Regions from separate parts of the Neorhizobium sp. S3-V5DH genome, predicted to be linked through region 2. Evidence: predicted binding sites of a transcription regulator. Region 2 holds the regulator's gene; each other region holds the start of a gene.
What was found. Region 2 encodes PhoB, which activates phosphate uptake and scavenging genes when phosphate is short. Its sites were predicted from a motif close to TGTCATNNANCTGTCAT; they were not measured.
Positions count from the first base shown of each region.

Region 1: a site for PhoB is predicted at 2,244-2,260, ahead of EDE09_RS22325 (UDP-2,3-diacylglucosamine diphosphatase). Genes of this name have one in related genera too.
Region 3: a site for PhoB is predicted at 4,185-4,201, ahead of ugpB (sn-glycerol-3-phosphate ABC transporter substrate-binding protein UgpB). Genes of this name have one in related genera too.

Region 1 covers NZ_SMCL01000021.1:9,012-15,575, forward strand. The annotation lists gene EDE09_RS22320 (NADP-dependent malic enzyme) at 1-2,093, opposite strand, end outside; gene EDE09_RS22325 (UDP-2,3-diacylglucosamine diphosphatase) at 2,310-3,125, shown strand; gene EDE09_RS22330 (MFS transporter) at 3,230-4,414, shown strand; gene dgcA (N-acetyl-D-Glu racemase DgcA) at 4,384-5,367, opposite strand; gene EDE09_RS22340 (ABC transporter permease) at 5,485-6,564, shown strand, end outside.
Region 2 covers NZ_SMCL01000001.1:175,364-181,927, reverse strand. The annotation lists gene EDE09_RS00925 (aspartate aminotransferase family protein) at 1-763, opposite strand, end outside; gene EDE09_RS00920 (GcrA family cell cycle regulator) at 1,168-1,701, shown strand; gene EDE09_RS00915 (PACE efflux transporter) at 1,908-2,345, shown strand; gene EDE09_RS00910 (DUF6766 family protein) at 2,490-3,146, shown strand; gene phoB (phosphate regulon transcriptional regulator PhoB) at 3,173-3,856, opposite strand; gene phoU (phosphate signaling complex protein PhoU) at 3,883-4,596, opposite strand; gene pstB (phosphate ABC transporter ATP-binding protein PstB) at 4,642-5,457, opposite strand; gene pstA (phosphate ABC transporter permease PstA) at 5,473-6,564, opposite strand, start outside.
Region 3 covers NZ_SMCL01000001.1:35,883-42,446, forward strand. The annotation lists gene pyrF (orotidine-5'-phosphate decarboxylase) at 1-201, opposite strand, end outside; gene EDE09_RS00190 (histidine phosphatase family protein) at 188-790, opposite strand; gene pmtA (phospholipid N-methyltransferase PmtA) at 790-1,383, opposite strand; gene dnaN (DNA polymerase III subunit beta) at 1,500-2,618, opposite strand; gene rsmI (16S rRNA (cytidine(1402)-2'-O)-methyltransferase) at 2,877-3,794, shown strand; gene EDE09_RS00210 (YraN family protein) at 3,784-4,149, shown strand; gene ugpB (sn-glycerol-3-phosphate ABC transporter substrate-binding protein UgpB) at 4,261-5,583, shown strand; gene ugpA (sn-glycerol-3-phosphate ABC transporter permease UgpA) at 5,662-6,546, shown strand; gene ugpE (sn-glycerol-3-phosphate ABC transporter permease UgpE) at 6,556-6,564, shown strand, end outside.

The DNA of each region.
Region 1 (6,564 bases), on a different contig from region 2:
TCTGGCATGGCGCGCTTGCGCAGGTCTTCCGAAAGCGCGGAGCCGCCCTGCATCTCACCGTCGACTTCCAGTTGAGGAGTCCGTTTGCGTACAAGGCTGAGGGCGGCGCGCATCTTTTGTGCGCTTTCGGAATCCCGAGAACCGAAATTCGAATGGCAGATCAGCGCCGCTTTGGGGACGATGCCGAACCGCTGGACTTCCTGGGAGGCGAGAATGGTGATTTCGGCGATTTCCTGTGCGGAAGGATTGTAGTTCACGAATGTATCCGTGAAGAAAATCGCGCCCCGTTGAGAGATCAAGAGGCTCAGGCCCGAGAAGGCGCAGACGCCCTCCCTTTTTCCGATAATCTGCTCGACGTCGCGCAGATGCCGATCATAACCGCCTTCCACGCCGCAAATCAGCGCGTCAGCCTCGCCGCGCTTGACGGCAAGCGCCCCGATTACTGTGTTGTTGGTGCGCACGATGGTGCGCGCAGTCTCCGGGTTGATGCCCCTGCGCCCTACCAGAGCGAAATAATCATCGACATATTCGCGGTATCGAGGATCGTCTTCCGGATTGACGACTGCGAAATCGACCTCAGGCCGAATACGAATGCCAAAGCGCTGAAGGCGCGCCTCGATGACCGACGGGCGGCCGATGAGGATGGGCGTGGCGGTCTTTTCCTCCAACAATACCTGCGCGGCGCGAAGCACGCGTTCATCTTCGCCCTCCGCAAAGATTACGCGCTTTTTCTCGGCGGTCTTGGCGGCGGCGAAAATCGGCTTCATGACAAAGCCAGAGCGCCAGACGAAGCGGTTGAGCTGATCGAGATAGGCGTCGAAGTCCTGGATCGGGCGGGAGGCTACGCCGGTTTCCGCTGCGGCTTTTGCGACGGCCGGTGCGATGCGCAGGATAAGCCGGGGATCGAAGGGTGAGGGGATGAGGTAGTCGGCGCCGAAGACGGGCGTTTCGCCGGAATAGGCGCGAGCGGCAACGTCGGAAACCTCCTCGCGGGCAAGTGCCGCGATCGCCTTGACCGCCGCCATCTTCATTTCCTCATTGATCGTCCGGGCGCCGCAATCCAGCGCGCCGCGGAAGATATAGGGGAAGCAAAGGACGTTGTTCACCTGATTCGGAAAATCCGAACGACCGGTGCAGATCATGGCATCCGGACGGGCGGAGCGGGCGAGTTCCGGCATGATTTCCGGTGTCGGGTTGGCGAGCGCCATGATGAGCGGCTTCGGCGCCATGCGCGCAAGCAGTTCTGGTTTGAGCACTCCGGCTGCAGACAATCCGAGGAAGACGTCGGCATCGTGGATGCTGTCGGCCAAAACACGCTTATCGGATTTCTGGGCGTAGATTTCCTTCCACTCGTCCATGAGCGTGTTGCGGCCGTCGTAGACCAGGCCTTCGATGTCATGAACCCAGATATTTTCCTTCTTCGCTCCGAGCGAAACGAGAAGATGCAGACAGGCAAGCGCCGCCGCACCGGCGCCGGACGTGACGATCTTCACGTCGCCGATATTCTTGCCGGCGAGTTCCAGCCCGTTCAGGATCGCGGCTGCCACGATGATCGCTGTGCCATGCTGATCGTCGTGAAACACCGGGATGTTCATCTTTTCGCGCAGCCGGCGCTCGACCTCGAAACATTCGGGAGACTTGATGTCTTCCAGGTTGATCCCGCCGAAGGTCGGCTCCAGCGCCGAGATGGTAGAAACCATCGTCTCGATACCGCGGGCTTCGATTTCGATGTCAAAGACATCGATGCCGGCGAATTTCTTGAAGAGGACGGCTTTGCCCTCCATGACCGGCTTCGATGCCAGCGGGCCGATATCGCCGAGGCCGAGCACGGCCGTGCCGTTGGAAATCACCGCGACAAGATTGGAGCGGGCTGTAAAATCGGCAGCCGCATCGGGATTGTCGCGGATCGCAAGGCAGGGAGCGGCGACACCCGGCGAATAGGCAAGTGCCAGGTCGCGCTGGTTTCCGAGCGGTTTGGTCGCCTGGATTTCGAGCTTGCCGGGGCGGGGATAGCGGTGGAAGAACAGCGCCTGCTCGTCGAGATCGCCCGTGGCCGGCACGGCCGGCGATTTTGGTTTATCCTGCGCGTTCATGGTTCCTCCTGGCTTGTTTTTTCTGCATGGGCTGATGGTAAGGAGAGACCCTCCTTACATCAATCGGCCGGGTGCGACAGCAGCTAATTTGCGGTGATAGCGGAAATGGAGCGATATCGGAGCGCCGCTGATCGGGGTTTTCCCGGAGCCTGTCATCATCCTGAAACACGAGTCTGGTTTTGAAAAACAAAGAAGCGGCGACGAAAGGACGACTTCGTGACCGGGCAAGTGGAAACAAGGCATTTCAGAACGCTCTTTATTTCGGACGTGCATCTCGGCTCCAAGGCCGCCCGAACTGACTTCCTGCTGGACTTCCTGCGTTATCATGAAGCCGATACCATTTTTCTCGTGGGTGACATCATCGACGGCTGGCGGCTGAAACGGAACTGGTATTGGCCGCAGGGGTGTAACGACGTTGTTCAGAAACTTCTGCGCAAGGCGCGCAAGGGAACACGCATAGTCTATATTCCCGGCAATCACGACGAATTCCTGCGGTCGTTTCCCGGCACGCATTTCGGCGGAATAGAGGTGGCCGAGCGAGCAATTCACGAGATGGCTGACGGCAGGAAATACCTCATCTTGCATGGCGACGAGTTCGATGTCGTCGTTCGCAACGCGCGCCTGCTCGCCTATCTCGGCGACTGGGCCTACGACGCGGCCATCGTCATCAACCTCGGCCTGGCTGCTATCCGCAGACGCCTCGGCATGCCTTACTGGTCTTTCTCCGCCTGGGCAAAGCTGCAGGTCAAACATGCTGTCAACTTCATTGGCGAGTTTCAGCGCGTCGTGGCCGAAGAGGCGCGCCGCCATAACGTGGAAGGCGTGATCTGCGGCCATATTCACCATGCAGTGATGGAGGACATCGACGGCATCCATTATGTCAATACCGGCGACTGGGTGGAAAGCTGCACGGCAATTGTCGAACATCAGGATGGCAGGCTCGAAATGATTTCCTGGCAGCGGGATACCGCTGCCGCCGAGATCAAGGCACTGGCGGCGCCGCAGGTCGTCGAGGACATGCGGGCTGCCTGAACTGCGATACGTGTCAGCTCTGCCTAGGGCCATTTCTTGCCATAGGCATAGGCAGGGCTCTGTGTTAGGTAAGCGGCAAGTTTCAGCAACCTACCCGTGAAATCGTGATTCCTACACAGACGGCGCCCGCCGCGCCCCGGTTCTTCCAATTGCGCTGCGCACTCGCCTATGGCGCACCACTGGGAGTGAACGGCGTCATTTTGCCTTATCTGCCGGTTTGGCTCGACGGACTTGCCTTTTCCGAATTCGAAATCGGGATTGTGCTGGCCGCGCAACTTCTCTTGCGGGTGTTCGCCGCGCCGGTGGCCGGCGTTTTTGCCGACCGGCTGGGGGAGCGGACGCTGATGCTTGTTTGGTCCGGCGCGTTGTCGTTGTCGACGGCGCTGGCCATGTTTTTTACGGACACCTTTTGGCCTGTGCTGTTGATCGTCAGCCTCCAGGCGGCTTTCTTTGCGCCTTATGCGCCGATCGTCGAATCCGTCGCAGTCACAGGTGTCCGGCGTTGGGGATTCCAGTACGGCGCCATGCGCGTCTGGGGCTCAGTCGGCTTCATGGCTGTCGCGCTTATCGTCGGAGAGCTTCAGGGTTACTGGGGTTTTCAGACGATCCCGCCCGCAGTGGCGGTCGGATTTGTGCTAACAGTCTTGGTTGCGTTTGCCGTTCCGAGGCTCGGTCAAGCCGTGATTCGACCCGCCAATGCCGGTTTTAATCCCAGCTCGATCCGTCGTGTCGACTTGCATGTGTTGATGATCGGAGCGTCGATTGCTCAGGCTAGCCATGGAATGTTCTATACCTTCGGCACGATCCACTGGCAGCAGATCGGCTTCTCGAGCGGATCCATCGGAATATTGTGGAGCGCCGCGATCATTTTCGAAATCGTCGTATTTTTGACGGCCGGCAGGCTCGCGAAGTCCGTATCGCCTTGGACGCTGTTGCGGATCGGCTGCGCGGCGGCGATCCTGCGCTGGAGCCTGTTTCCATTCTCGCTGGGGTTCTGGGGCTACATGGCGCTACAGGGCCTGCATGCGTTTTCGTTCGCTTTCGTGCATCTGGGACTTCAACAACGCCTGGTAGAGTCAGTGCAGGAGCATCAGGAATCCACGGTGCAGGGCGCGTATGTCTTCTACAACGGCGTGTTTCTGGCAATTTCGACCATATTGTCCGGTTTTCTTTACCGGCAATTCGGGGTGACGAGTTACCTCGCGATGTCGCTTCTCGCCTTGATCGGGCTGGCAACGATCGCATTTGCGGCTCGCATTCAACCCCAGAGGTCAGGGTCTGGCGGATAAACCAGCGAACCCTCGTAGCGAAGGCCGGTCGGCCTGTCCCTTGCAAGCAGCAATGGCCCGTCGAGATCGGCGTAATCGGCTTCCTGCGCCAATAAAACAGCCGGAGCCATCGCAAGCGAGGAGCCGACCATACAGCCGAGCATGACCAAAAATCCAAGTCGCTGAGCCTCGGCCTTCATGGCCAGTGCTTCCGTCAGGCCGCCGGTCTTGTCCAGTTTGATATTGACTGCATCATAGCGATCGCGAAGGCTTTCGAGATCTTTTGTCATGTGCACGCTTTCATCGGCGCAAACCGAGACCAAGCGCCGGATATTGGCCAGGGCCGCATCCTTGCCGGCGGGTAGAGGTTGCTCGATGAGCGACACGTTCAGTTCCGCCGCGACAGCCATGTGGTGCGAGAGATTTTCTTCCGTCCATCCTTCGTTGGCGTCCACGATGATGCGTGCGTTCGGAGCCGCTTCGCGAACGGCGCGAAGCCGTGATTCGTCATCCTCGGTACCGAGCTTGATCTTGAGGAGCGGGCGTTGAGCATTTCTGCGGGCATCGGCAGCCATAACCGCGGGCTCGCCGAGTGAAAGCGTAAATGCCGTAACGAGAGGCTTCTGGCTGGCTGCGCCAATGAGGTCTGCTACCCGGAGGCCGTCGCGCTTCGCCTCCAGATCCCAAAGCGCGCAATCGACTGCATTCCGTGCGGCCCCCGGTTTCATCCGGGTCTGCAATTCCTCGCGCGTCAGCCCGCTGTCGACAGCCTCCGTGATCGACTGGATATCGGAAAGGACGCCATCAAGGCTTTCGCCATACCGTTTATAGGGCACGCATTCGCCGCGTCCGGAGAAACCGTCTTCGCGGATCGTGCAGGTAATGACTTCGGCTTCAGTTTTCGAGCCGCGCGAAATCGTGAATAAGCCGGCGATCGGAAAAGTTTCTATTGTGGCTTCGAGGTGACGGCGCATGGTTTTACGCATCCTTTTGACGCAAATACCTGTGAGGCGGCTTTATTGCTGATCCTGAAAATGCGATCAACCGTATCGTATTGAAACCTCAAATGACCAGTGACTGCGAAAGAAGCCGTGACGTCCAAGGCAGCCGAAATCAAGGCCGAAGATCTGCCAGGCGGCGAACGTTATCTTTTGGCGGGCGACTGGCGAGGTTCGACAATTTCTCCGATCCTGAATGATCTTGAAAGGCTGGAACGCGCCCAGGGGCAGGGCAGGCTGGAGATCGATCTCAACGGCGTCGGCGGCGTCGATACGGCTGGAGCGTGGCTGATTCGACGGCTGATGACGTCCAAGGTTGAACAGGGCCGCGACGCGGTCCTTACCGGGGGCGAAGGACCGATCCGGGAACTGATCGGCGCATTGCCGGAAAAGGCGCCTGCGCCTCCCGCCGAGAATGGAAAGAAAGGCACGCTTTTCGAGCGGATATTTGCTCCGAGCGGCAAGATCATGGTGGGGCTCGGCGGCGATTTTTATGCTGCCATGCACATTCTCGGTTCGGCGGTCCGCGGCGCGCAGATGAAGTTCGGCCGAGGGGCGGGGGTTTCTCCCGCATCGGTGGTCACCCATATCGACCGGATGGGCGTGCGGGCCGTGCCGATCATCGTGCTGATGTCGTTCCTGATCGGCGCCATCATTGCACAGCAGGGCGCTTTTCAGCTCCGGTACTTCGGCGCGGAAATCTTCGTGGTCGACCTTGTCGGCATACTTCAGCTTCGCGAGATCGGGGTTCTCCTCACGGCGATCATGATCGCCGGCCGCTCGGGCAGCGCGATTACCGCGGAGATCGGTTCGATGAAGATGCGCGAGGAAATCGATGCGCTGACCGTCATCGGCCTCAATCCGGTGGGCGTGCTGATCTTTCCGCGCCTCGTGGCGCTTACAGTGGCATTGCCGCTCCTCACCATCATCGCCAATTTTGCCGCTCTTTTCGGCGCGGCGGTTGTTGCCTGGGCTTATTCGGGCATCACTTTCGACACATATCTGTCACGTCTGCATGAGGCGATCGACCACACGTCCGTTGCATCGGGAATGATCAAGGCGCCGTTCATGGCACTGGCGATCGGTATCGTTGCCGCCGTGGAGGGCATGAAAGTCGGCGGCAGCGCCGAATCTCTCGGGCAACACGTCACGACCTCCGTCGTCAAAGCAATC
Region 2 (6,564 bases):
AAGCGCCGACCGGGAAACCGCCGCCGATACCTTTGGCAAGCGCCATGATATCCGGCGCCACGCCCGACCATTCATAGGCAAAGAGCTTGCCGGTACGGGCCACACCGCACTGTACCTCGTCAAAAATAAGCAGAAGGCCGTTGTCGTCGCAGATCTTGCGCAGCGCCTGCAGGAACTCCTTGGGTACAGGACGAATGCCGCCCTCGCCCTGGATGGGTTCGATAAGGATCGCGGCTGTCTTTTCGCCAACTACAGCGTTCAAAGCGTCGAGATCGCCAAACGGAACCTGGTCGAAACCTTCCACCTTCGGACCGAAGCCTTCAAGATATTTCGCCTGTCCGCCAGCGGCGATGGTCGCCAGCGTGCGGCCGTGGAACGCGCCCTCGAAGGTGACGATATGGAACCTCTCGGGATGGCCCTTCACATATTGGTAGCGGCGGGCCGTCTTGATTGCGCATTCCAGCGCTTCGGCTCCGGAATTCGTGAAGAACACCTTATCCGCGAAGGAATTGTCGGTCAGGCGGCGAGACAGCGTTTCCTGACCGGGCACTTCATAGAGGTTCGACGTGTGCCACACCTTCTCTGCCTGCGCCTTCAACGCCTCGACGAGATGCGGATGAGCATGTCCCAGCGAATTGACGGCAACGCCGGCGCCGAAGTCGAGATATCGCTCGCCGCCTTCCGTCACGAGCCATACACCCTCGCCACGCTCAAAACGCAACGGGGCCCGGGCAAAGGTGTCGAAAAGCGTGGCTTCAGCCATGGCGACATCACTCCTCTAGGCAGCTTAAAGACCAGCGAACCAGCCTGAAAAATCAAAAATGCCGCCCAATGGGCGGCCAGCCGCACTATCGATGTTTAAGGCCCGGATGTCAACAAAGCTCGGCATTCTGCCGCACTACAACCGAAAACAGGCAACGCCTGCCCATGTGACAAAAATGACTCTTCCAGACAGCAAGTTGGGGAAAACCAAGAAATCGATTCTCTGCGAATCCCGCGACTCTTGCCACGGAGTCAGCCTCACACTAGGTTAAAGATCAATTACTAGACTGCATGCGGCGGAACTAGTCACCTCAAACATATATGTAGTGGGTGCTGCGGAATGATGTCTGCGGCAAAGGTGGAAGGATTCTGCATGCCGACAACGTTCAAAGGCGGAGAACGGGCATGAATTGGACAGACGAGCGTGTCGAGAAACTCAAGAGACTGTGGTCGGAAGGTCTGAGCGCCAGCCAGATCGCCGCACAACTCGGAGGCGTAAGCCGTAATGCCGTGATCGGAAAGGTGCACCGCCTCAGCCTGCCGGGCCGGGCAAAGGCTGGGGGCACTGTCGCTACGGGCCGCGCGGCGGCCAAGCGGACGACCTCAGCGCCTCGGGCACCGAATTATGCATCTCGCGTCGCGACCCGGACAGTCGCCCGTGCCGTCGGCGCGACCGTGGTCAAGGAAGAGATCGAAGTCGAAGCCTTCGAGGAGATGGAATACCGTCCGGCTTCCAACGTGGTGGTGCCTATCTCCCGTCGCCTTGCATTGACCGAGCTGACGGAACGCACCTGCAAGTGGCCGGTCGGCGACCCGTTGAAGGAAGATTTCCATTTCTGCGGCTGCGAATCCCCGGACTCCTCCCCCTATTGCAGCTACCACGCACGGCTTGCCTATCAGCCGATACACGATCGCCGCAGGACTGCTGCCCGGGCATAAGACCGGTACGCTCCGAGACGGGAATTGAAGCGGGCTTTTGCCCGCTTTCTTCATTCCGCATAGCAGCCATGTCTTCCGGCGCTTGCCTCGTCGTTAGATGATGCCTATTTTGATGTGCGCGAGGACGACCTCCCCCTCATGGGCATCACATCGGGACGACCCGGTAAGAACAAGGACCTTGGGTTCAGGGCTCCCTGGAGGTTACCATGCGTTCCACACGCGACCGCATCCGCCACGCAATCAGCTTCGAACTGATCGGGCTCGCTCTTGTCACGCCGCTCGGCGCCATAGCTTTCGGCATGCCGGTGGAAGATATCGGGATTGTCGGGATTGGCTCAGCTACGCTGGCAACGGGATGGAACTACCTCTACAATATCGGTTTCGACCACCTGATGCGGCGGCTGACCGGCAGCACGCAAAAGAGCCCTGTCGTGCGGATAGCGCATGCGATCCTGTTCGAGCTTGGCCTGCTTATCGTATTGCTGCCGCTGATCGCCTGGTATCTCGACGTGAGTCTCATTCAGGCGCTGACAATGGATATATCCTTCGCAGTTTTCTACGTGATCTATGCCTTCGTCTTCAACTGGGCCTATGACCGGCTGTTTCCGCTGCCGGAATGGTCCAAGGCAGCTACCACCGGATAACGGTCTCCCAACGCCTTAGGCACCTTGGCCAACCCACGTAGGATCCCCGATCAACGTTCTGTTTTTGCTCGTAGAACCGGCATGGAACGTTCTATGTCATCAACCGTTGATGCGGATATCCGATCACGGTTTGAAGGTTCGATCATGTCTTTCCTGCGAGCTAACGGTCTGACGATCGTGCTGATGGTGGCGGCGCTTGCCACGATCGGCGGGACGTTTATTTCCGGGTGGAGCGTTCATAACGACGAACTCGCCGAACACGGACAGGTCGCGCTCTCGGCTGTCGACTATCTCACCTCTGGACATTTTCTCTCCGCCATCTTCGAGAACTGGGAGAGCGAATTTCTGCAGATGTCCGCCTATGTTATGCTGACGGCGATGCTCTATCAAAAGGGCTCGGCGGAATCGAAGGATCCGGATCAACCCAACCCGCAGGATGAAGATCCGCGGAAGCATCTACCCGATCCCGAGGCGCCATGGCCGGTAAAGGCGGGCTCCTTCATTCGCGGCCTCTATTCCTATTCGCTCGGGATCGCGCTCGGCCTGCTGTTCCTGCTCACATTCGTGCTGCATCTTCGCTACAGCTTCGAGGCTGCCAATGTGGAAGCCGCCATGCACGGGCAGCCGACAATGCCTTTCTGGCAATATCTGGGAGACGCGCAATTCTGGTTTGAATCCTTCCAGAACTGGCAATCCGAATTCCTCTCGACTGCGGTGCTGGTGGTTCTGTCGATCTTCCTGCGCTTCAAGGGGTCACCGGAATCCAAGGCCGTGGCCGACCCGATCAGCAAGACCGGTTAAACAAGCCCGATCAGCAACGCCGCCCGTCAGGACTCCATCGAATAACCGGCGCCGCGAACGGTGCGGATGACATCCTGCATGTTGGAGAAGTTGAGCGCCTTGCGCAGACGACCGACATGCACATCGACCGTGCGTTCGTCCACATAGATATCATGACCCCAGACGCCGTCGAGAAGCTGCGAGCGAGAAAAAACCCGGCCTGGCGAGGCCATCAGGAACTCCAGCAGGCGGAATTCGGTCGGGCCCAGGCGAACCTCGCGGCTCTTGCGATGCACGCGATGGGTCTCGCGATCGAGCTCGATATCGCCGCAACGCAGCACGCTGGACAAGACTTCCGGCCGGGCACGCCGCAACATGGCCCTGACGCGCGCCATGAGTTCCGGCGTCGAAAACGGCTTCACCACATAGTCGTCCGCACCCGTTGCGAGACCGCGAACGCGTTCGCTTTCCTCGCCGCGGGCCGTCAGCATGATGATCGGCAGGCGCTCGGTCTCCGAGCGCATGCGCAAACGGCGGCAAAGCTCGATGCCTGAGACGCCCGGCAGCATCCAGTCGAGGATCAGGAGATCCGGAGTGCGTTCCTGAAGCCTGATTTCAGCTTCGTCGCCGCGCAGGATCGTCTCGACCTCATACCCTTCAGCTTCCAGGTTGTAGCGAAGAAGCACGCTCAGCGCTTCCTCGTCTTCCACCACAGCAATTTTTGGCAGCATCTCAGCTCTGCTCCATCAGCATTCCGTCATTCGGTGATCGCGCCAAGCGTATTCGATGTATCGTCCTTCGGGCGCTCGCCCTCCGGCTGGGCGCCCGTCGTCATGTAGTAGATCGTCTCGGCGATGTTGGTGGCGTGGTCGCCGATGCGCTCGATGTTCTTGGCGCAGAAGAGAAGATGCGTGCAGGTGGTGATGTTGCGCGGATCTTCCATCATATAGGTGAGGAGTTCCCGGAACAGCGAGGTGTACATCGCGTCGATCTCTTCGTCGCGGATGCGGATCGCTTCGGCCTTTTCCGCCGAGCGGCTGGCATAGACGTCCAGCACTTCCTTGAGCTGTACCAGCGCCAGATCGGAAAGGTGCTCGATGCCGCGTGCAAGCTTGCGGGGCACGCCCGTGCCCTGCACCGCGATGACACGCTTGGCGGTGTTCTTGCCCAGATCGCCGACGCGTTCGAGATCGGCTGCTATGCGCAGCGTGCCGACGATCTCGCGCAGATCGGCAGCCATGGGCTGGCGTCTGGCGATCGTGACGATAGCTTTGTCCTGAATCTCCCGCTCAGCATGATCGAGGATCACATCATCCGATATGACCTTCTGAGCCAAAGCCGAGTCCGAATTCACCAGGGCGCGCACAGCATCCGCGCACATCTGCTCAGCAAGACCGCCCATCTCGGAGATACGGCGGCTCAAATATTTCAGTTCGTCATCATAGGCCGACAGGATATGGGTCGATGCCATCGTCTAGTCCTCGATATTGGGTTGTCGGGCGGCGCAGTCGGCAGATCAGCCGAAACGGCCCATGATGTAATCTTGAGTGCGCTGGTCGTCCGGATTGGTGAACATCTTGTCTGTGTCGTTTTCTTCGACAAGCTGACCCAGATGGAACATGGCAGTGCGCTGCGACACGCGAGCCGCCTGCTGCATCGAATGCGTCACGATGACGATCGTATAGTTGGCCCGGAGTTCGTGGATCAGCTCCTCGACCTTGGCGGTTGCAATAGGATCGAGCGCCGAGCAGGGTTCATCCATCAGGATCACTTCCGGCGACACTGCCACCGCGCGGGCAATGCAGAGACGCTGCTGCTGACCACCGGAGAGGCCGGTGCCGGATTCGTGCAGGCGATCCTTCACCTCGGTCCAGAGGCCGGCCCGCTGGAGGCTGGCTTCGACGATCTGATCCATGTCGGCCTTGTTTCTGGCCAGACCGTGGATACGTGGGCCGTAGGAAATGTTTTCGTAGATCGACTTCGGAAATGGGTTCGGCTTCTGGAAAACCATGCCGACGCGGGCGCGCAATTCAACGACATCGATATTCTGATCATAGATATCGTCGGCATCGAGTGTGATCCTGCCCGTGACGCGGCAGTTCTCGATCGTATCGTTCATGCGGTTGAGGCAGCGCAGAAAAGTGGACTTGCCGCAACCGGAAGGACCGATGAGGGCAGTCACCGTGTTTTCCCGGACGTTCAGGTTGACGTCGAAAAGCGCTCTCTTTTCGCCGTAATAGACCGACACGTCCTTGCCGATCATCTTGTAGGAAGAATCGTTCATCTTCTGATCCAGCGCCTTTTCAACTGCTGCTTCTGACATCATGTTCATCGTGTCCTACTCCTTTTACCAGCGCCGCTCAAAGCGTCGCCGCAAGAGAATTGCGCCAACATTCATTACGATGAGGAACAGGAGCAGAATGATGATCGCTCCAGAGGTACGTTCGACGAACGCACGTTCGGCCTCATTCGCCCACATGTAGATCTGGACCGGCAATGCCGTTGAAGGATCGAGCGGCGTCGCCGGATAGTTGGCCACGAATGCCACCATGCCGATCAGGAGCAACGGCGCCGTCTCTCCGAGTGCGTGAGCAAGTCCGATGATGGTGCCGGTCAGGATACCAGGCATGGCGAGGGGGAGGACGTGGTGGAAGATCGTCTGCATCTTCGACGCCCCGAGACCAAGGGCGGCTGCCCGGATCGACGGCGGCACCGCCTTCAAAGCGGCTCGCGTGGCGATAATGATCGTCGGCAGGGTCATGAGGGTCAGCACCAGGCCGCCGACGAGAGACGCGGAGCGGGGCAGGCCCATGAAGTTGATAAACACAGCCAGTCCCAGCAATCCGTAAACGATAGAGGGGACCGCCGCGAGATTGTTGATGTTCACCTCGATCAGGTCCGTGAACTTGTTCTTCGGTGCAAATTCCTCAAGATATATCGAAGCAGCAACACCGATCGGCAGCGACAGGACCAGAACGATCAGCATCATGTAGAACGAGCCTATCAGCGCGACGCCGACGCCTGCAGCTTCCGGCCGGCTTGACGCGCCGTTGACGAAGATCCCCGTATTGAAGTGCTTGGCGAGCACGCCGCTTTCTGCGAGCTGGTTCATCCAGGTCACCTGCTGGTCCGAAATCTTGCGGTTCCCTTCGGCAACGGAGAGATTGATCTGGCCCTTGAAGGCAGAATCAATATCACCGGCAGCAAGCAAGGCGACGTTCTGAGTTGTTCCGATGATCGCCGGGTTGGCGACGACCATGTCGCGAAGCTGGGTACGCACGCCGTCAGACAACAACTGCCCGACAGCACGGATCTTCACACGGTCATCGACGCTGACGCCGAGCGTCTTGGCAAGTGCATTGCGGGCGACGACCGGATAGTTCGCGGTCATCAGCTTCTGGGGATTTGCGGCACGTTCGTTCTGCGGGTCGATGGTCTG
Region 3 (6,564 bases), 140 kb from region 2:
GATATCGAGCAGCTTCATGTCGAGAAAGACGTTCTTGCCGTCTCTGGCAAGGTCGCGGGCAAATTCGAGCCCGCCGGCAAAAGCGAGCTGGTAGCCGATCTTGTAGAAGGAAATCCTGTCGCCGAGCGTCGCGACCATCTTTTCCGCTTCGCCGACGGTCGGGATGTCGAGGCCTACGATCAGACGGTTACGTGCGTTCATCGGCTTGAACTCCCTGCCATGTCTCGATTGCCGTCCAGTCGCATGAGACGGTTCGATCCGCAAGGGTGAAGTGGAAGAGATTTCCGCCGCCGCCCGGCTGATCCCGGTCCCGCGAAATCGGCAGGCCGAGAAGGTGGCATTTCAGAAGGGTGCCGACACCGCCATGGCCCACGAAGGCGATCGGCACGTCGGGATCATGACTGTCGAGGATCCGAACAACGGAGGAGACGATCCGGGCTTGCGCGTCGACAGCCCGCTCCCAGCCCTTGAAGCTCTCCTGCGGATGGGCAAAGAACCAGTCCGCCGCTTTTTCGAATTCGGGTGGCAGCAGGAAGCCGGTGGCGGACCGGTCGTTCTCGTGCATGCGAGGGAAGATCTCGACCTCGATGCCGGCCGCCGAGGCGAGTATTCTTGCCGTCTCGGTTGCCTTCACCTCATCGCTGGAAACGATCCGGCCGAGCTTTTTCGCCCAGCCCGAACGGCTCGCCTGTTCGGCGCGCCCCCGTCCTATATCCGAAAGTCCCCACTTCGGCACCGGTACGCCGGGGTCGATCCGAACCTGAGGATGCGTGATGTAGAGGCCGAACATCAGGGGCGCGTATAGGTCCACAGCTGCGCCGGCGGAATATTGCGCATGACGAAATCGTAGTGCTTGATCTTGTAGCGGTCCGGATTGGCGATGATCGGCGAAATGGGGCCATAGGTGATCTGCATCATCGGCCGGCCCGCCGGCATGCGGTCGAGCAGATCTTCCAGCAGGGCGATGCGACGCTCCATCGGGAAGCTCAGCAGCGGAATGGCGGAGATCACGCTGTCGAAGGTCGTGTCTTTCAAATTGCCCAAGGTGCGGTCGAGGTCGAAGGCGTCGCCGTTGATGAAATTCACGCCGGGGAAGGCCTTCAGGAGATGCTGATAGAAGTCCGTCGAATATTCGACGGAGACGAGTTCCTCAGGCCGAACGCCGTGCTTCAGGATAGCCTTGGTGATGATGCCCGTGCCGGGGCCCAGTTCCAGCACAGGCAGACCGGACCCGGTATTGATGACGCTTGCCATCCGTTTCGCGGTGACGGAGGAAGTCGGAAGAATGGCGCCAACCTGTTTCGGTCCGTCGATCCAGCCTTTGAAGAACCGGATTTCCTCATTGAACTTGCGGCCCAGCCGCTCTTTCAGACGCAATTCCATCGTCTGTCCTCCCTCTTGAATGCCTTATGCCGATGTTCATGCCGCAAAGGCAAGAGCAAATGTCGCATCTGGCGTAGGTCATGAAAAAAGCGGCTGGTTGCCAGCCGCTTCGATGATTAGACGCGCATAGGCATCAAGACGTAGAGTGCATCGTCGCCGGCCGTGTCCCGTACCAGCGTCGGAGAGCCGGCATCCGCCAGCATGAAGATCGCATCATCACCGGACAACTGCGCCGTGATGTCGAGCAGGTATTTGGCGTTGAAGCCGATTTCCATCGGATCGTTGTCGTAGCCGACTGCCACTTCTTCCGTAGCGCTGCCGGAATCGGGGTTGTTGACCGTCAGCATGAGCTGACCGTCCGTAAGCGACAGCTTGACGGCGCGGCCACGCTCCGAGGAAATGGTGGAGACGCGATCGACCGCCTTGGTGAAGCTTTCGCAATCGACCCGCATTTCCTTATCGTTGCCGGTCGGAATAACCCGCTGGTAGTCGGGGAAGGTGCCGTCGATCAGCTTTGAAGTCATCACCACCGTGCCGATCGTCAGGCGGATCTTCGCGTCGGAAACTTCGACGGTGACGATTGCCTCGGCGTCGTCCATGAGCTTCTGCAATTCGCCGACCGTCTTGCGGGGAATAATGATCCCCGGCATGCCTTCCGAACCGGCCGGCGCCTGGACATCGGCGCGGGCCAGGCGGTGTCCGTCGGTCGCGACGGCGCGAAGCTTCAGGTCGCCGCCGGCCTCGATCGTGTGGAAGAAGATGCCGTTCAGGTAATAGCGAGTCTCCTCGGTGGAGATCGCGAACTGCGTGCGGTCGATCAGCATCTTCAGATCGGTCGCCTTCAGCTTGAAGGTATGTGTGAAGCTGCCGGCGGTGAGATCGGGGAAATCCGATTCCGGCAGGCACTGCAGCGAGAACTTCGAGCGGCCGGACTGTACGGTCATGGAGCCGCCGTCCGGATTGGTCGCGAGCAGCACTTCCGAACCGTCGGGCAGCTTGCGGACGATTTCATAAAGCAGATGCGCCGGAACCGTCGTCGCTCCCGCATTCTCCACCATGGCCGGGAGGGACTCGGTGATCTCGAGGTCGAGGTCGGTCGCTTTCAGGTCGAGGCTGTTGCCCGAGGCGCGCATCAGCACGTTGGAAAGGATCGGGATCGTGTTCCGCCGCTCGACCACGCGATGTACGTGGTTCAGCGATTTCAGAAGGTTGGACCGCTCAAGAGTAATACGCATGGACGCTATCGCTTTCGACCGTGACGGATCCGGCAGGGCCGGACCCTGATATTGTGCCGGCTCCAAGGCAGCCGGATGATGTGGACGCGCAAAATGGCAGACAACGGCGGCGAAAAGCAAGAGGTGAACAAGGAGTTGCCATGCCAAATCGCCCGATCGGCTTGCACTGCACACAGAAAACATCTCCTCCGTTTACTTGCCGAACCGGGCTAGGATGCTCATAAAGAGGCATGAGCATCCTATCCCCTAAGGTATCCCGTGGCAGACGAACATAAAGCCGCCCAGCGCGGCTATCGCGTTGCCAACACATTCGTGCCTGCCAGACCGCAGGAGCCGGCGCTTTATCTGGTGGCGACGCCGATCGGCAATCTCGGGGACATCACCTTGCGCGCCTTGGAGACGCTCGCGGGCGTCGACGTGCTGGCCTGCGAAGATACGCGCGTCACCCGGGTCCTGCTGGACCGTTACGGTATCGTCAACCGGCCCTTTGCCTACCATGAGCATAATGCGGATGAGGCCGGGCCGAAGCTGATTGCCGCCCTAGAGGAAGGAAAATCGGTGGCACTCGTCTCCGATGCCGGCACGCCGCTGGTCTCCGATCCGGGCTACCGGCTTGGGCAGATGGCAGTCGAGGCTGGTCATAGGGTCGTGCCGATCCCCGGCGCGTCTGCGCCGCTTGCGGCTCTTGTCGGCTCTGGCATGCCTTCGGACGCCTTTCTTTTTGCCGGTTTCCTGCCGGCCAAGGACAAGGGACGGCGAGATCGGCTGGCGGAGCTTTCCAAAGTGCCTGCCACGCTGATCTTCTTCGAATCGCCGCATCGGATCGGCGCCACTCTTGCGGCGGCGGCGGAGGTGCTTGGGAAAAACCGTCGCGCCTGTGTCTGCCGGGAGCTCACGAAGACCTTCGAGGAGTTCCGTCGCGGATCGCTGCAGGAACTTGCCGCTTATTATGATGAGGAGCGGACCGTGAAAGGCGAGATCGTACTGCTTGTCGCGCCTCCGCAGGCGGAAGAGGCGCCGGGCGAGGTGGAGGTGGAAGCACTGCTACGGGAACTCTCGGCCACGATGCCGACGGCCAAGGCGGCAGCAGAAGCCGCCCGCCTCACGGGGCTTGGCCGAAAAGACCTCTATCAGCGGCTCCTGGACCTGAAGGAAACGGGTGGCGGTGGAAAATGACCCCGGCTTGAAGCGGCGCAAGGCCGAACGCCGAGGCCATGTCTCGGAATATCTGGCCGCGTTGTACCTGCTGGCAAAGGGCTACCGGGTTCTGGCGATCCGCTATCGCACCAAACTCGGCGAGATAGATCTGATTGCCCGCAAAGGTGATCTCGTCATCTTCGTCGAAGTGAAGGCCCGGATCGGCGAACAGGAAGCGATCGATGCCGTTGGCTTCACCACGCAGGCTCGCATCCGCGCGGCAAGCGATCTGTGGCTTTCGAAGCGGAAGGATGCGGCGAGGCTTTCGCAGCGTTACGACATTATTGCCGTATTGCCGAGCCGGCTTCCTCGGCATTTTCCGGACGCGTTTTAAGGAAACTTCCAACGATCCTTGCTCTGTTAGAAAAATGACATAAAACTGTAAAGTCGGTGTCATGGGAGGACCCTATTCGGGGCCGGCACCAATCAAGGTGGAGGACATAAAATGTTGAAAAAACTTTCGATGGCCGCATTCGCGGTCGCTCTGTCGGCAACCTCTTCGCTTGCTGCGACGGAAGTCACCTGGTGGCATGCCATGGGTGGCGAACTCGGCAAGAAGCTGGAAGAAATCGCTCAGAAATTCAACGAGAGCCAGACCGACTACAAGGTCGTGCCTGTCTACAAGGGAAGCTATCCAGAAACGCTGACGGCAGCGATCGCCGCTTTCCGCGCAAAACAGCAGCCGGCTATCGTTCAGGTCTTCGAAGTCGGCACAGGCACGATGATGGCTGCCAAGGGTGCCGTATATCCGGTTTACAAGCTGATGGCCGATGAGGGCGAAACCTTCGACCCCAAGACCTTCCTGGCGCCGGTCACTGGTTATTATTCCGATACCCAGGGCAACATCCTGTCGCTGCCCTTCAACTCCTCCACGCCGATCATGTATTACAACAAGGACGTCTTCAAGAAGGCCGGCCTTGATCCGGAAGTCGCTCCGAAGACCTGGAAGGAAGTCGAAGAGTTCTCGAAGAAGATCGTCTCTTCGGGCGCTGCCAAGTGTGGCTTCACCTCCGCCTGGATCACCTGGGTTCAGACGGAGAACCTGTCGGCGATTCACGACAAGCCTTTCGGCACTCTGCAGAACGGTTTTGGCGGCGTGAAGTCCGAATTCAACTTCAATGGCCCGCTTCAGGTCAAGCATTGGGCAAATCTGAAAAAGTGGCAGGACGAGGGCCTGTTCAAGTACGGCGGTCCGGTCGGTGGCGATCAGGCGGCGACGATGTTCTACGCGCAGGAATGCGCAATCACCATGAACTCGTCTGCAGGCCGCGCCGGCGTTATCAACAACGCCAAGACCTTCACTCCGGGCTTTGCTCCGCTGCCTTATTATGACGACGAGATCAAGGAGCCGAAGAACTCCATCATCGGCGGCGCGACCCTCTGGGTGCTGAACGGCAAGGACAAGGCCACCTACAAGGGTGTTGCCAAGTTCTTCAGCTACCTCTCCAAGGCGGAAGTCCAGGCCGATTGGCACCAGTTCACCGGTTACCTGCCGATCACCAATGCCGCCTACGATCTTGGCCAGAAGCAGGGCTACTACGAAAAGAACCCGGGTTCCGACATCGCCATCAAGCAGATCACCCGCGGCACCCCTTCGGACAATTCGAAGGGCTTGCGGTTTGGCAATTTCACGCAGGTCCGCACCATTGTCGACGAGGAGTTCCAGGCGCTGCTCGCCAACAAGAAGGACGCCAAGCAGGCGCTCGACAGTGCCGTTCAGCGTGGCAACGCGCTGCTGCGTGAATTCGAAGCGGCTAACTCGAACTGATCACGCCGATTCACTGCAGGGAGGGCCGGCGCCTGCCGGGCCTCCCTTGCTCGTTTCCTATTTTGTGGTGAGGGATCGGTGGATACCAAGAGAACAACCTTCAACAACCGCCTGCTGCCTTATCTGCTGCTTGCGCCCCAGCTCGCTATCACGCTCATCTTCTTCATTTGGCCTGCTGCGCAGGCAGTGAAATCCTCCTTCGAGCGGGAGGACCCATTCGGGTTCTCGACCGTCTTTGTAGGGCTGGCGCATTATCAGCAGCTGCTCGCTGATCCGAACTATCTGGATTCTCTCTGGCGCACCGCGGTATTCGCCGTGTCGGTTACGTTGCTTTCGATGGTGCTGGGTCTTGCATTTGCGGCCGCGGTCGACCGTCTGGCGCGGACCTCGAAGATCTACACAACGCTCTTGGTCTGGCCCTACGCCGTCGCCCCGGTGGTCGCCGGTGTCCTCTGGTGGTTCCTGTTCAATACGTCCACCGGCCTTCTGCCTTTCTTTCTGGAGCGGTTCGGCATTCTCTGGGATCACGATCTCAACGGCACCCATGCCATGATCCTGATCATCATCGCCGCGGCCTGGAAGCAGATCTCCTACAATTTTCTTTTCTTCCTCGCCGGCCTGCAGTCAGTGCCGCAGGCGCTGATGGAGGCCGCGGCGATCGACGGTTCCGGGCCGGTCAAGCGCTTCTTCACGATTTCGCTGCCGCTTCTGTCGCCGACGACGTTTTTCCTGTTCATCATCAACGTGAACTACACGATGTTCGATACCTTCCCGATCGTGGACGCCACGACGGGCGGCGGACCTGCTCAGGCGACGACCACGCTCGTCTACAAGGTCTATCAGGATGGTTACGTCGGCTTGAACCTCGGCTCCTCTTCGGCGCAATCGGTGCTTTTGATGCTGATCGTGATGCTGCTGACCTTCGTCCAGTTCCGCTTCGTCGAACGCCGCGTCCAGTATTGAGGAACGATCATGGTTGAA